One region of the Magnetospirillum sp. XM-1 genome, then DNA from elsewhere that is predicted to be linked to it. Evidence: riboswitches for the same ligand, from Rfam matches in the RefSeq annotation. Region 1 holds a riboswitch; each other region holds the start of a gene.

Region 1 (3,961 bases):
AGCAAGGTGGTCTTGCCCGCCCCGTTAGGCCCCAGCACGGCGAGACGCCGCCCCCGCTCCACCCTGAGGTCGAGACCGGCGAGCGCCGCGACGCCGCCGGGATAGGCATAGGCGAGGCCACGCGCCTCGAGAATCACGCCAGCCACAGGCTTACCCCCGCCAGGGCGGCCAGCCCTGCGAAAATCAGCGCCAGCACCGGCCCCGAAGCCGGACGCGCCACGGACAGCATGGGCAGCGAGCCGTCGAAGCCCCTGGCCGCCAGTCCCACTTCCAGACGCCGGGCGCGCTCCATGGCGCGCGGCAGCAACTGGGCGATCAGGAGGCCCAGCGAACGCAGTTGCCGCTTGGGCCCGAACCAGCCGAGACGGGCCTCCTGCGCATTGCGGATGGCGGCGGCCTGGTCGAGCAGCAGGAACACGAAGGTCCAGGTCAGCAGCATGACCTCGGCGATCTCGGCGGAAAGGCCCAGGCGGCGCAGGCCGCGCACCAGATCGGGGGCCGGCGTGGTGGCGGCCAGCAGCAGCAGGGCGGAAACGCAAGCCGCCGCCCGCAGCACCACCTGGGCGGCGCGCGCGCCCTGGTCGGCGGCCAGACGCAGCCCCTGGGAATCCACGTCCACCGCCAGGGTGGCCGCCCCGGTCAGCACGAAGCCCAGCGGAATGACGTTGAGCCGCAGCCAGTCGCCCGGCGGCACCTTCGCCGCCCCCAGGGCCAGCGCCCAGGCGACGGCCAAGACCAGCGCCGCCCCCGGCAAAGGGGGCAACGCCAGGGCCAGGACCAGCAGGCCAAGGGCGAGCGCCGCCTTCTCGGCGGTCGCTCGCTTGCGCCATGGTCCCGACTGTGACAGCCGGTCGATGGCCAGCGTCATGGTTGAACGCCCTCAAGCGCCGGGCGCCCACATCCGTGGGCTGGGCTCCTCCGCTGCGCTTCGGGTCGCTCAACGCTCCCGCGCTCGCTCCGCTCGCTCACTTGTCCCGCCGGCCGTGCCGGCGTCCGATGACATAGCCCAGCAGACCGGCCCCGAAGGCGGCCTGCAGCGCGAACAGCAGGCCTTCGATCTCCTTGGACGGCTGCCAGAACGGCGCGGTCCACTTCTCGTAGCCGGGATTGGAGGACGACACCACCTCGCTGGCCGCGTCGTCGGTGCCGCCAAACTGGCCGGCGGGGTTGAGGACCAGCGGGGCGGCGATGATCAGCGCCGCGGCGCCCAGCAGCAGGGTATTGGCGCGCGCGCTCATGCCTTGGCTCCTTCGATGCGCGGGGTGCGGCTGGAAAGGGCGTTCATCACCACCACGGTGACCAGGCCCTCGGCCACCGCCAGGGGCAGCTGGGTGACGGCGAAGATGCCGCCGAACTTGGCGAAGGCGCCGACGAAGCCGCTTTCCGCGTCGGGGAAGGCCAGCGCCAGCTGGAACGAGGTCACCACATAGGTGGCGAGGTCGCCCAGGAAGGCCGACAGGAACACAGCCACGGCCACCGGCGCGCCCAGGCGTCCGGCCAGCTTCCACACGCCATAGGCCACCCACGGCCCGGCGACGGCCATGGAGAAGACGTTGGCCCCCATGGTCGACAATCCGCCATGGGCCAGCAGCAGGCCCTGGAACAGCAGCACGATGGCCCCGATCACCGCCATGATGCCGGGCCCGAACTGCATGGCGCCCAGCGCCGTGCCGGTGGGATGCGAGCACGAGCCGGTGACGCTGGGCAGCTTCAGGGCCGACAGCACGAAGGTGAAGCCGGCGGACGCCGCGATGTTCAGCCGCGCCTCGGGCCGTTCGGCCAGGATGCGCTTCAGGCTCCGTGCGCCCGCCACCACGAAGGGGGCGGAAATGCAGGTCCACGCGACGGCGTGGGGGGCGGGAAGGAACCCTTCCATGATATGCATGATGAACAGACTCCGTTCGTCGAGAGACAACACCTGTCGCCGCGAAACGGAAAACTGACCCGACGGCACACCCCGGCCGAACGGGCTCGCAAGCGACTCTCGATGATGGCAGGTCTCCTGACTCGCGGGTCGTTGGGTCCGGCATAGCCTTCCCAGCCCATTTTCGGGCCAGTGGCGTCTCTCAAGGGCCGGAACCTCTCCGCCTACAGTTGCGGGGGCAGTCGCGGAATTGGCCCCTTTTCGGGCGCCGCACCACGTTCCCATTTTCACCCCGCGCCCTCTCGGATCGCGGGGAACCATCGCCGGGCACTATAATTTCGCCATGATCGGGATGCAAACCATTCCCGGCCTGATAAAGTATGGCCTTAGGTCTAGCGTGAGGAGGGTTCCCGTGTCCCATACCATCGCCCTGGTCGACGACGACCGCAACATCCTGACCTCGGTCTCGATGGCGCTGGAGGCCGAGGGCTTCAAGGTGCGCACCTATACCGACGGGGCCGAGGCGCTGCGCGGCCTCACCAACCAGCCCGCCGACCTGGCGGTGCTCGACATCAAGATGCCGCGCATGGACGGCATGGAATTGCTGCAGCGCCTGCGCAAGCAATCGGCCATTCCGGTGATCTTCCTCACCTCCAAGGACGACGAGATCGACGAGTTGCTGGGCCTGCGCATGGGGGCTGACGACTACATCAAGAAGCCGTTCTCGCAGAAGCTCCTGATCGAGCGCATCCGCACCCTGATCCGCCGCCTGGAGGCCAATGCCGAAGGCGCGGCCGAGCCCGGCGGCGAGACCCTGGTGCGCGGCCAGCTGGTGCTCGACCCCGGCCGTCATATCTGCACCTGGAAGGGTAAAGCGGTGGACCTCACCGTCACCGAGTTCCTGCTGCTCAAATCCCTGGCGATCCGTCCCGGCCACGTCAAGAACCGCGACCAGTTGATCGACGCGGCCTACGGCGAGTCCATCTACGTGGACGACCGCACCATCGACAGCCACATCAAGCGGCTGCGCAAGAAGTTCCGCGAGGTGGACGACGACTTCGCCCAGATCGAGACCCTGTACGGCGTCGGATACCGTTATCGGGATGAGTGAGCCCACCCTTCCGAGGCGGCGGCTGCCCCGCTGGCGGCTGCTGGCTTCGCCGCTGACCCGGCGCATCCTGCTGGTCAACCTGCTGGCGCCCATCGTGCTGGTGGTGGGCGTGTTCTATCTCGACCGCTACAAGCAGGGATTGATCCGCGCCGAACTGGACGGTCTGGGCACCCAGGCCGAGATGGTGGCCGGCGCCATCGGCGAGGGCGCAGTGTTCGAGGAGGAGGCGGGCTTCTTCGAGATCAACCCCGACATGGCGCAGCAGATGGTCCGCCGCCTGTCCGAGCCGGCCAAGTTCCGCGCCCGGCTGTTCGGCTCGGTGGGCGAACTGGCCGCCGATTCCCGCGTGGTGGGCGGCGCCAAGGGCTCCATCTATATCGAGGAACTGCCGCCGCCCACGCCGCCCCACTGGAGTGACCGGCTGGCGCGGCAATGGGACCGCTGGTCGCGCTGGATGCCCAGGGACGATTCCCTGCCCCTTTATCGCGAGCATCCCAACGCCCGGGCCGACGATTTCGAGGAGGTGATGACCGCCATGGCCGGGCGGGCCGCCTGGGCGGTGCGCTCGCGCAAGAACGGCTCCCTGATGCTGTCGGTGGCGGTGCCGGTGCAGCGCTACAAGCAGGTGGTGGGCGCCCTGCTGATCACCGCCGACGGCGCCAACATCGCCCGTTCGCTGTTCCAGGTGCGCATCGCCATCCTGGAGGCCTTCGCCGTGTCGCTGGCGCTGACCATCGGCGTGTCGCTCTACATGGCCGGCACCATCGCCCGGCCCATCCGCCGCCTGGCCCTGGCCGCCGAGCGGGTGCGCCACGGCCAGGGCCGCGTCCACGCCATCCCCGACCTGTCGCGGCGCAAGGACGAGATCGGCGAGCTGTCCCTGGCCTTGAAGGAGATGACCGAGGCCCTGTGGCGGCGCATGGACGCCATCGAGGCCTTCGCCGCCGACGTGGCGCACGAGATCAAGAATCCGCTGACGTCCCTGC
Region 2 (3,961 bases), 1.6 Mb from region 1:
CTTACGCAATCCCCGAAATATCGAAAGTATGGGGATAAGCCGTTGGTAGATTGCAATTTTAAGGAGTTTACGAAGCTTATACCACCACGCCATCCACCTCACCGGATGCACGCCCCCCGGCAACATTAGAATTGCTAAAATGAACTGCCTTGAATTTTCCGGGTATTCCGGCGAGGCGGAGGAAACACCAAGAGTGGGGATGATCATGACCGAGCAGCTCGACACCGTCACCGTGACCACGTCGCACGTGCTGATCAGGCAGGCCATGGAGGATCTGGAACGGGCGATTCCGCACCCGCAGCCGGGCGACAAGGTGTCGCTGGTGGCCGGCCAGTGGCAGGACACCTTCATCATGACCGCCCGCTACGGCTGGCTGCGGATGCCGCACTGAGGCCGGGTTGCGGCGGGCGTTGGCGCGCCCTGCTGGGCTCGAACCAGCGACCTGCCGCTTAGAAGGCGGCTGCTCTATCCAACTGAGCTAAGGGCGCCCGTCGCCGCCTTGGATCACCGAGAGCGGTGCGCGCCCAATCTGGCGCAAACCGCGACCTGCCGCCATTGAGGCGGCGGCCAAGCGGCCGGAGGCCGCGCCCGGCGAGGGGCAAACTAATCTAGAAGCGGCCGAATTCCAGCTTGTCGAAGCGGAAATTGTCGGCGTAGTTCTTGGGCTTCTGCAGGCGGGCGTTCTCGGTGGCCACCTGATAGTCCAGGCCCTTCTTCTTGGCGAAGGCCACGGCCTCTTCCATGGTGGCGAACTTGACCCGGACCTGCGAGGTGGTGTCGGTCGAACCCAACCAACCCATCAGGTTGTCGGGCTGCTTGGGGGCCGCCGGCTCGTATTCCAGGACCCAGGACTTGGCGTTGCCACCCCGGCCCGATTGCATGGCGGTCTTGGCGGGGCGATAGATGCGGACCTGCATCAAAGTCTCTCCTGCTGGTCTGGACGTCCTGGTTGCGGGCGGGGCCTTTGAAAATCAAGGGGTTGTCACCCCCTGCCCGGCTCCGCCCGCAAGGTATAATCGACGCCTGGGGAATCCGCAAGAACCTACAGCTTGAACACGGTCCGAAGGCCCACCACCGTGGCGTCGGGAATGGTCTTGGACGAATTCTCGGGCAGCGTGGTGGTGCCGCCGGGATGGACCACGTACTGCAGGTCGGGAACGATGGTCAGCCAGGGCGTCGCCTGATAGCGGTAGCTCAGCTCGATGGCCGCCTCGTAATCGTGGTCGGGGGCGGTAGCGGTGCCGAAGCGCCTTGCGTCGGAATCGCGGGCGGCCAGCGCCGGGCTCATGCGGCCGAAGGCGAAGCCGATGGCGGCGACGTCGTCGTCGCGGCCTTCCAGCGGCCCCTTATAGGCCAGGCCGGTATCGAAATAGAACGGCATCTGGTTGCGGTCCTCGGGCAAGGCGGTGACCCGCAGGAAGGCCGACAGCCCCAGATCCTCGCTCCCCGCCTCCTTGTAGAGCATGCCGTCGTAAATGCCGTAGACCGCCCAATTGCCGCGATGGTTCCTGGCCGAACCCGCCGCGCTGCTTCCCAGCGACACGCCCGAATCGTCGTAACGCTGGTCGGTGGCGCGGCCGCCGTAATACCAGCCGCCCAGCTTGAACATGGTGGGCAGGCCGGCGGCGCCCTTGGCCTGGTTGAGGCCGTATTGGGTCTCGAACATCCACATGGGCGCCCCGTCGACGGTGTAGTCCACGCCGCTGCGGTTGCGCTTCTGGGCGTCGTTGCCGGCATTGGTTCCGGGCGCCACGTTGCCGGTGAAGAGCCCCGCCTGCACTGCCAGTTCCTCGGTGGCCTGGACCTTTAGCCGGGTGCCCAGGTTGGACAGGGGATAGCCGCCGCCGCCCGAGGGCAGGTTGGCGGCGAAGGACGGCGGCCAGCCGAAGGCGGAGTTGACGAGGTTGGTGGCCACCACCGAGTTGAAGAACTCCTCCTGCATGGGCAGCTGGCCGAAGCGCAGCGACACCTTGTCGTCCAGCACGCTCTGCTGCAGCCACAGGGAGAACAGCCGGGTCGAGGGCGCCGCCTCGATGTCGCGCACCGGAATCAGGTTGCCGATGAAATTGGCCGACAGCTGGCGCCCCTGGACATGCAGGCCGGTGACGTGGAAGGCGCCGCCCTTCCAGCCCACCGCCTGTTCCAGGTCGGCGTCCACGTCCACCTGCAGCAGGGCGTTGCCCACGGCGCGGCGCTTGATGCCGCCCGATGGGTTGCCCAGCATCTCGGCGGTGTAGGCGGCGTTCACCTTGACGCCCCGCTCGGCCAGATGGGTCCGCAAGCCGCCCCAGTCGCCGGTCAGGGTGTCGCGCTCCCACAGCCCCTTGACCGCCTCGGCGGTCTCGGCCTCTTCGGCCCGCGACGCGGTGAAGGTCAGGCACAATCCGGCGGCGACGGCCACTCCGATGGCGAAATTTCCAGTCTTCATGTCTAAATCCACCCTACAAGAATGCGGCGCAGGTCCACCTGCATCCGGGACACCCCGCCCGGAGAAGCGCGCGCACGCGATGATGATGGCAGGTCTCCTGGCTCGCGGGTCAAAGGTCCTGCCCCTGCCTTCCCGGTTCGACACGGCCCCCCGGTGGATGTCGGGGCCGAAACCAGTGGCGTTCCTAAGCGGGCGGGACCTCTCCGCATACAGTTGCGGGGGCAGCCGCGGGCTGGGGGCGTCGAAGCCCTTGACCGCGTTCCCTTTTCACCTCGGGCTCCCATGGGGAAGCCGTCGGAACCATCAAGCCCGAGGTGTAACCGCGCCCCGATGGGAATGCAAGAAATATGTTATACTATAACGTTCGGCCGGGAGGATCATGCCGGGCATCTATGTCGGGGTTCGATTGGACCTGGGCCGGAGGTTGGGGTAAATTCCGCGCCGAACGGAGGTCTTCAGGGATGAAGCGGTCGGATTTGCCCGAGGCGGAAAAGCCAGCGCACCACGCGTCGGACGCGGATGGCGACGGGGTAGCGCCTCCGGCGGCCGAGGGCGGCTGGCTGACCGTCAGCGAGGCGGCCGAGCATTCCGCCCCGGCCGGCGCAAGCAGCCTGCTGGCCCCGCTGCGCCAGGGCCTGGGCCGGCTGGCCGCCAGCTGGCGCTATCTTGCCGACCCCGCCGAGCGCCACGCCCTGGCCCAGCACGCCCGCAACGGCCTGGCCCGCCTGATCCGGAGCGCCAGGGGACCGGCCATGACCGGCGGCATGGACGCAGGCGGCGCGCCCCCCGTGCTTCCGTCCGAGATGTCCGAACCCGACGCCGTTCCGGCCTTCGACCCGGAAGCGGCGCTGGAGCGCCTGCGCTCGGCGCTGCGCCAGTTGCCGGACAAGGGCGAGGTGGTGGTCCCGGGCAATCTCCAGTCCCTCGACCGCCTGCTGGCCGATCCGCCGCCCGCCATGGATTTCCAGGCCGCCGACCTGCTGCACGATTGCTTTCCGCGCGGCACCCGGCATTCCGGCAATCGGGTGCTGCTGGCCGTCGCCCGCAACCTGACCCGCAATTTCGGCCGCCCCGGCCGCCTGCCCATGACCAGCGGCAAGGCCTGGACCATGCTCGATCCCGCGGTGTTCGGCGACCAGATGGCCGCCCAGCTGGCCGAGATCAGCGATTTCGTCCTGACCTGGCAGGCCCAGGAAAAGAGCTTCCTGATCCTGGAATTCGCCGAGGTGGAGCTGATCGAATACCTGTTCGAGCACCTGCACCCCAGGCGTCACGGCGCGCTGCTGATTCGGGTGATGGACTTCAAGGTGCTGTCCACCCGCCGCGCCGGGCTGCTGCGGCGCATTCCGGCCCGCGTCCGGCGTTTCGTCCAGCACACGGCGGGGGCGGCGCCCTCGGTGCCGCTGGGCTATGCCAGGGATTCCGCCGTCCTGCTGGAACATATCGAAAAGCGGATCTCCTTCCGGCCGGTCACCGAGGCCGCCGCCACGGCGCGGGCCGAAGTGGAAAAGATCATCGCCCGCCTGTCGCCCC
Region 3 (3,961 bases), 2.4 Mb from region 1:
CGCCGATGGTCGGGCTGACGCCCTGGAAGGGCATGATGTTGCCGCTCATCTCAAGTCCTCACGGGAACAGGGGTTGCTGTTCGAGACCCAGGGTCTCGGGCAGGCCGAACATCAGGTTCATGTTCTGCAGCGCCTGGCCCGAGGCGCCCTTGACCAGATTGTCGATCACCGAGGTGATAATGATCCGCCCCGGCACCCGGTCGTCGAACACGCTCATCAGGCAATGGTTGGAGCCGCGCACATGCCGCGTGTGGGGCACCACGCCCTCGGGCAGGACGCGGACGAAGGGTTCGTCGTTGTAGGTCTTGGCGAGGCAGGCCCGCAGGTCGGCGGCCTTGGCGCCCTTCTTCGTCTTGACGTAGATGGTCGACAGCATGCCCCGGCTCATGGGGATCAGGTGGGGAGTGAAGGTCACCAGCACCGGAGCGCCCGCCGCCTCCGACAGGCCCTGCTCGATCTCGGGCGAATGCCGGTGGCTGGCGACGCCGTAGGCGTGCATGCCCTCGGTCACCTCGGTGTAGAGGTTGGCCTCCTTGGCGGCGCGTCCGGCGCCCGACACGCCCGACTTGGCGTCGATGACGATGTCGGTCGCCTCGATCAGCCCGGCTTTCAGCAGCGGGATCAGCGGCAGCTGCACCGAGGTCGGATAGCAGCCGGGATTGGCCACCAGCCGGGCCTTGGCCACCGGGCCGCGCGCCAGCTCGGTCAGGCCGTAGACCGCCTGCTTCTGCAAGTCCGGCGCCCGGTGCTCGTGGCCGTACCACTGGGCATAGGTGTCGACGTTGAACAGCCGGAAATCGGCCGACAAATCCACCACCTTGACCGAGGCGGGTAGGGCGGCGATCACCTCCTGGGTGGTGCCGTGGGGCAGGCAGCAGAACACCGCGTCGACGGTCTTGAAGTCCACCTGGTCGATGGCGACCAGGTTGGGCAGCTTGAGGCCGCCCAGATGGGGGAAGACCGAATCCATGGACTGGCCCGCCTTGCGGTCGCCGGTCATCACCTTGACGTGGAAGGCCGGATGCAGCGCCAGCAGGCGCACGAGCTCGGCGCCGGTATAGCCGCTGGCTCCCAAGATGGCGACGGAAACGTCCTTCATGATGACCCACCTTCCTTGGCATTGGGGGGCGGACGATAGCAGGCCCTTTTCAGCGCGACAACCGCCGGAACTTGACGTCTCCATTGCGGTATTGTAGAGCCATCTTTGTCCTGCATCCCGGAACACGGTGAAATTCCGTGGCGGTCCCGCCGCTGTAATCGGGGACACGGACCACAGGGGCGTCCGAGCCCCAGCCACTGGCGATAAGCCGGGAAGGCGTGGTTTCGTGGCTGATCCGAGAGCCAGAAGACCTGCACGGACATGGTTGAACGAGGGGCGAAATCCGATGGCAAAGGGTTTCGGCTGGTGCGCGTCCGCGCCCCGGCCGGAAAGCCCCTTTGGCATACGTTAAGGATTATCGCCATGACCAAGACCGACACCAAGAAGCGTCCCTCCGTCATCGCCGTTCGCAAGACCTGCGACGCCGAGGGCACCGGCCTGTCCCATTACGTCCTGATGGACAAGCAGGTGAAGCGGTGAACCAGGCGGCCCCCATCCGTGGGGGCCGTCTTCCCGACGGCCTCCAGACCTTCGACATCGGCCACGCCGATTACACCGCCCTGATCGACGCCGACAACGCCTTCTGGGCGCTGGTGCGCAAGGACGAGATGGACAATGTCCTGGACGACGGCGCCCTGGAGCGCGACTGGCGGGCCAAGCGGGACGACTTCGCCCGCGAGATGGACATGCTGCGCTTCCATCTCAAGCCCTCGGCGGTCTATTTCAACCCCACCGAACGCTGCAACCTGGACTGCTCGTACTGCTACATCCCGCAGAAGATGCGGCGTACCGGCGAGCATATGAGCCGGGACAAGCTGATGGACGCCATGGTGCGGCTCGACGAGTACTTCTCGCGCACCATGCCGCCCGAAAGGAAGCCGCAGATCATCTTCCATGGCGCCGAACCGCTGCTCAACAAGGACGCCATGTTCGAGGCCATCGACGCCTATTCCGACCGCTTCCGCTTCGGGGTGCAGACCAACGCCACCCTGCTGGACGACGCGGCGGTGGAGTTCCTGACGTCTCGGGGCTGCGGTATCGGCCTGTCGCTGGACGCGCCCAAACCCGAGGTGGCCGACCGCTCGCGCAAGCGCTGGACCGGCGACGGGGTGTTCGCCTCGACGGTGGACGCCATCCGCCGCCTCAAGGGCTATGCCGGCTTCAACGTCATCTGCACCATGAACCGCGAGAATCTGGGCCAGCTGACCGAGATGGTGGAATTCCTCCACGCCGAGGAGGTGCCGGCCTGCATGCTGAACGTGGTCCGCTGCACCCAGCCGGGCGGGCAAGGGGCGTGGGCCGAGGATCAGGCGGTGTCCAGGGCCTATCTGGCGGCCCTGGACCGCACCCACCAGCTTTACCGCGAAACGGGCCGCAAGCTGGTGGTGGCCAATTTCGTCAACATCCTGATCTCCATCCTGGCCCCTACGGCACGGCGGCTGATGTGCGACATCTCGCCCTGCGGCGGCGGGCGGTCGTTCTTCGCCCTGGCGCCCGACGGCTCGCTGTTCCCGTGCTCGGAGTTCATCGGCCTGCCGGCCTTCGCCGGGGGCAACCTGTTTACCGACCGGGTGGAGGACGTGCTGGACAGCCCGGCCTTCAAGCTGGTGACGGGGCGCAAGGTGGAGGACATCAAGGCCTGCTCCACCTGTCCGGTGCGGCATTTCTGCGGCTCGCCCTGTCCGGCCGAGGCGCACGAGGCCAATGGCGGCATGGACAAGATCGGGGCCTATTGCGGCTTCTATCTCGATCAGGCGCAGTACGCCTTCCGCCTGATCGCCGACGGTATCGCCGAGGATTATATGTGGGACGGCTGGGATGACGGCACCGAGACGGCGTTTGCCTTCGGCTGCTGATTTTTCTGCCCTAACGCTTACCGCCGGGGCGGCAGGATTCCTGCTGTCCCGGTCCGGTGGCGGGGGAGACGTTCGGCATATGTCAGAAACCGCAATAAATTTGGAATAGTTTGAATCTGATAGGAAGAGTACGCTCCCAGAGGCTGAATATACTCCTCAGGAGGGGACGAAGATGAAGAAGATGATCATGGCCGCGGTAATGGCGGCGGGTATTGCCCTGACCGGTTCCGCCTGGGCGGCGGGCGCCATCGCGGTCGACGACGCCGACGCGACCAAGGCCAGCGAAGTGGGCTTCGGCGTCGGCAGCGGCGCCACCCGCGAGGAGGCCGGCATCGACGCGGTGCGCGAGTGCAAGAAGGCCGGCAACAGCAGCTGCAAGGTGGCGGTGCGTTACGACACCTGCGGCGCCTACGCCACCTCCAAGGACTACACCGGCGTGGGCTGGGGCAGCAGCGAGGGCGAGGCCAAGGCCAACGCCCTGGAAGCCTGCGGCAAGGGCTGCAAGGTGGCGGTTTCCGACTGCCAGTAAAACCTGATCACTGTTTGGTTGGACGGGGCATAGGCGGCTCTTCGGCTGTCGGCCCCGTTTCGACTTTCTGGGCTTCCGTCTTGGCTGCCTTCTCGGGGGCGGGCAGGGGCTTGGCCTCCACGTCGGGCAGCGGCACGGCGCTGTCGTTGGGGACGGGTTTGGCCGTGGCCGTGGGAACGGCCGGCGGCGGCGTGATGGCGGTGGGGGCGGTCGGGGCCGTCTTGGCCACCGGAACGGCGCCGCCTTCCAGGCGCGGCAGCATGGCGCTCATCACGTTGGTGGCCAGGTTGTGGGCGATGAGCGAAAGCTTGGGCGGTTTGCGCTTCCTCTCGAAGCCGGTCGAGGTGGCCTTGTAGCGCTGGTCTGCGCGCTCGGGGCCGAAGCTTTCGTCGTCCTCGTCGGGCAGGTCGAAGCCCTTGGAGGTGGCGGTGGCCTTGTCGGTCTTCTGCCATTCCTTCAGCGCCCGGCTGTTGACCA

Evidence for each region. A riboswitch is a leader RNA that binds a small molecule or an ion and turns the genes downstream of it on or off. The one in region 1 is predicted to bind cobalamin.
Region 2: linked by a shared signal. The riboswitch ahead of XM1_RS19940 (carbohydrate porin) and the one ahead of XM1_RS05595 (energy-coupling factor ABC transporter permease) in region 1 are both predicted to bind cobalamin.
Region 3: linked by a shared signal. The riboswitch ahead of cbpA (modified peptide precursor CbpA) and the one ahead of XM1_RS05595 (energy-coupling factor ABC transporter permease) in region 1 are both predicted to bind cobalamin.

The regions. Positions count from the first base shown of each region.
Region 1 covers NZ_LN997848.1:1,169,535-1,173,495, reverse strand. The annotation lists gene XM1_RS05610 (energy-coupling factor ABC transporter ATP-binding protein) at 1-146, opposite strand, end outside; gene cbiQ (cobalt ECF transporter T component CbiQ) at 134-868, opposite strand; gene XM1_RS05600 (energy-coupling factor ABC transporter substrate-binding protein) at 966-1,238, opposite strand; gene XM1_RS05595 (energy-coupling factor ABC transporter permease) at 1,235-1,885, opposite strand; cobalamin riboswitch at 1,975-2,201, opposite strand; gene XM1_RS05590 (response regulator transcription factor) at 2,277-2,975, shown strand; gene XM1_RS05585 (stimulus-sensing domain-containing protein) at 2,968-3,961, shown strand, end outside.
Region 2 covers NZ_LN997848.1:4,348,485-4,352,445, forward strand. The annotation lists gene XM1_RS19925 (hypothetical protein) at 200-391, shown strand; tRNA gene XM1_RS19930 (tRNA-Arg) at 412-488, opposite strand; gene XM1_RS19935 (ETC complex I subunit) at 609-917, opposite strand; gene XM1_RS19940 (carbohydrate porin) at 1,043-2,428, opposite strand; cobalamin riboswitch at 2,498-2,748, opposite strand; gene XM1_RS19945 (helix-turn-helix domain-containing protein) at 2,890-3,961, shown strand, end outside.
Region 3 covers NZ_LN997848.1:3,620,933-3,624,893, reverse strand. The annotation lists gene XM1_RS16795 (gamma carbonic anhydrase family protein) at 1-49, opposite strand, end outside; gene argC (N-acetyl-gamma-glutamyl-phosphate reductase) at 59-1,102, opposite strand; cobalamin riboswitch at 1,188-1,373, shown strand; gene cbpA (modified peptide precursor CbpA) at 1,463-1,579, shown strand; gene cbpB (peptide-modifying radical SAM enzyme CbpB) at 1,576-2,955, shown strand; gene XM1_RS16780 (DUF4189 domain-containing protein) at 3,128-3,484, shown strand; gene XM1_RS16775 (hypothetical protein) at 3,492-3,961, opposite strand, start outside.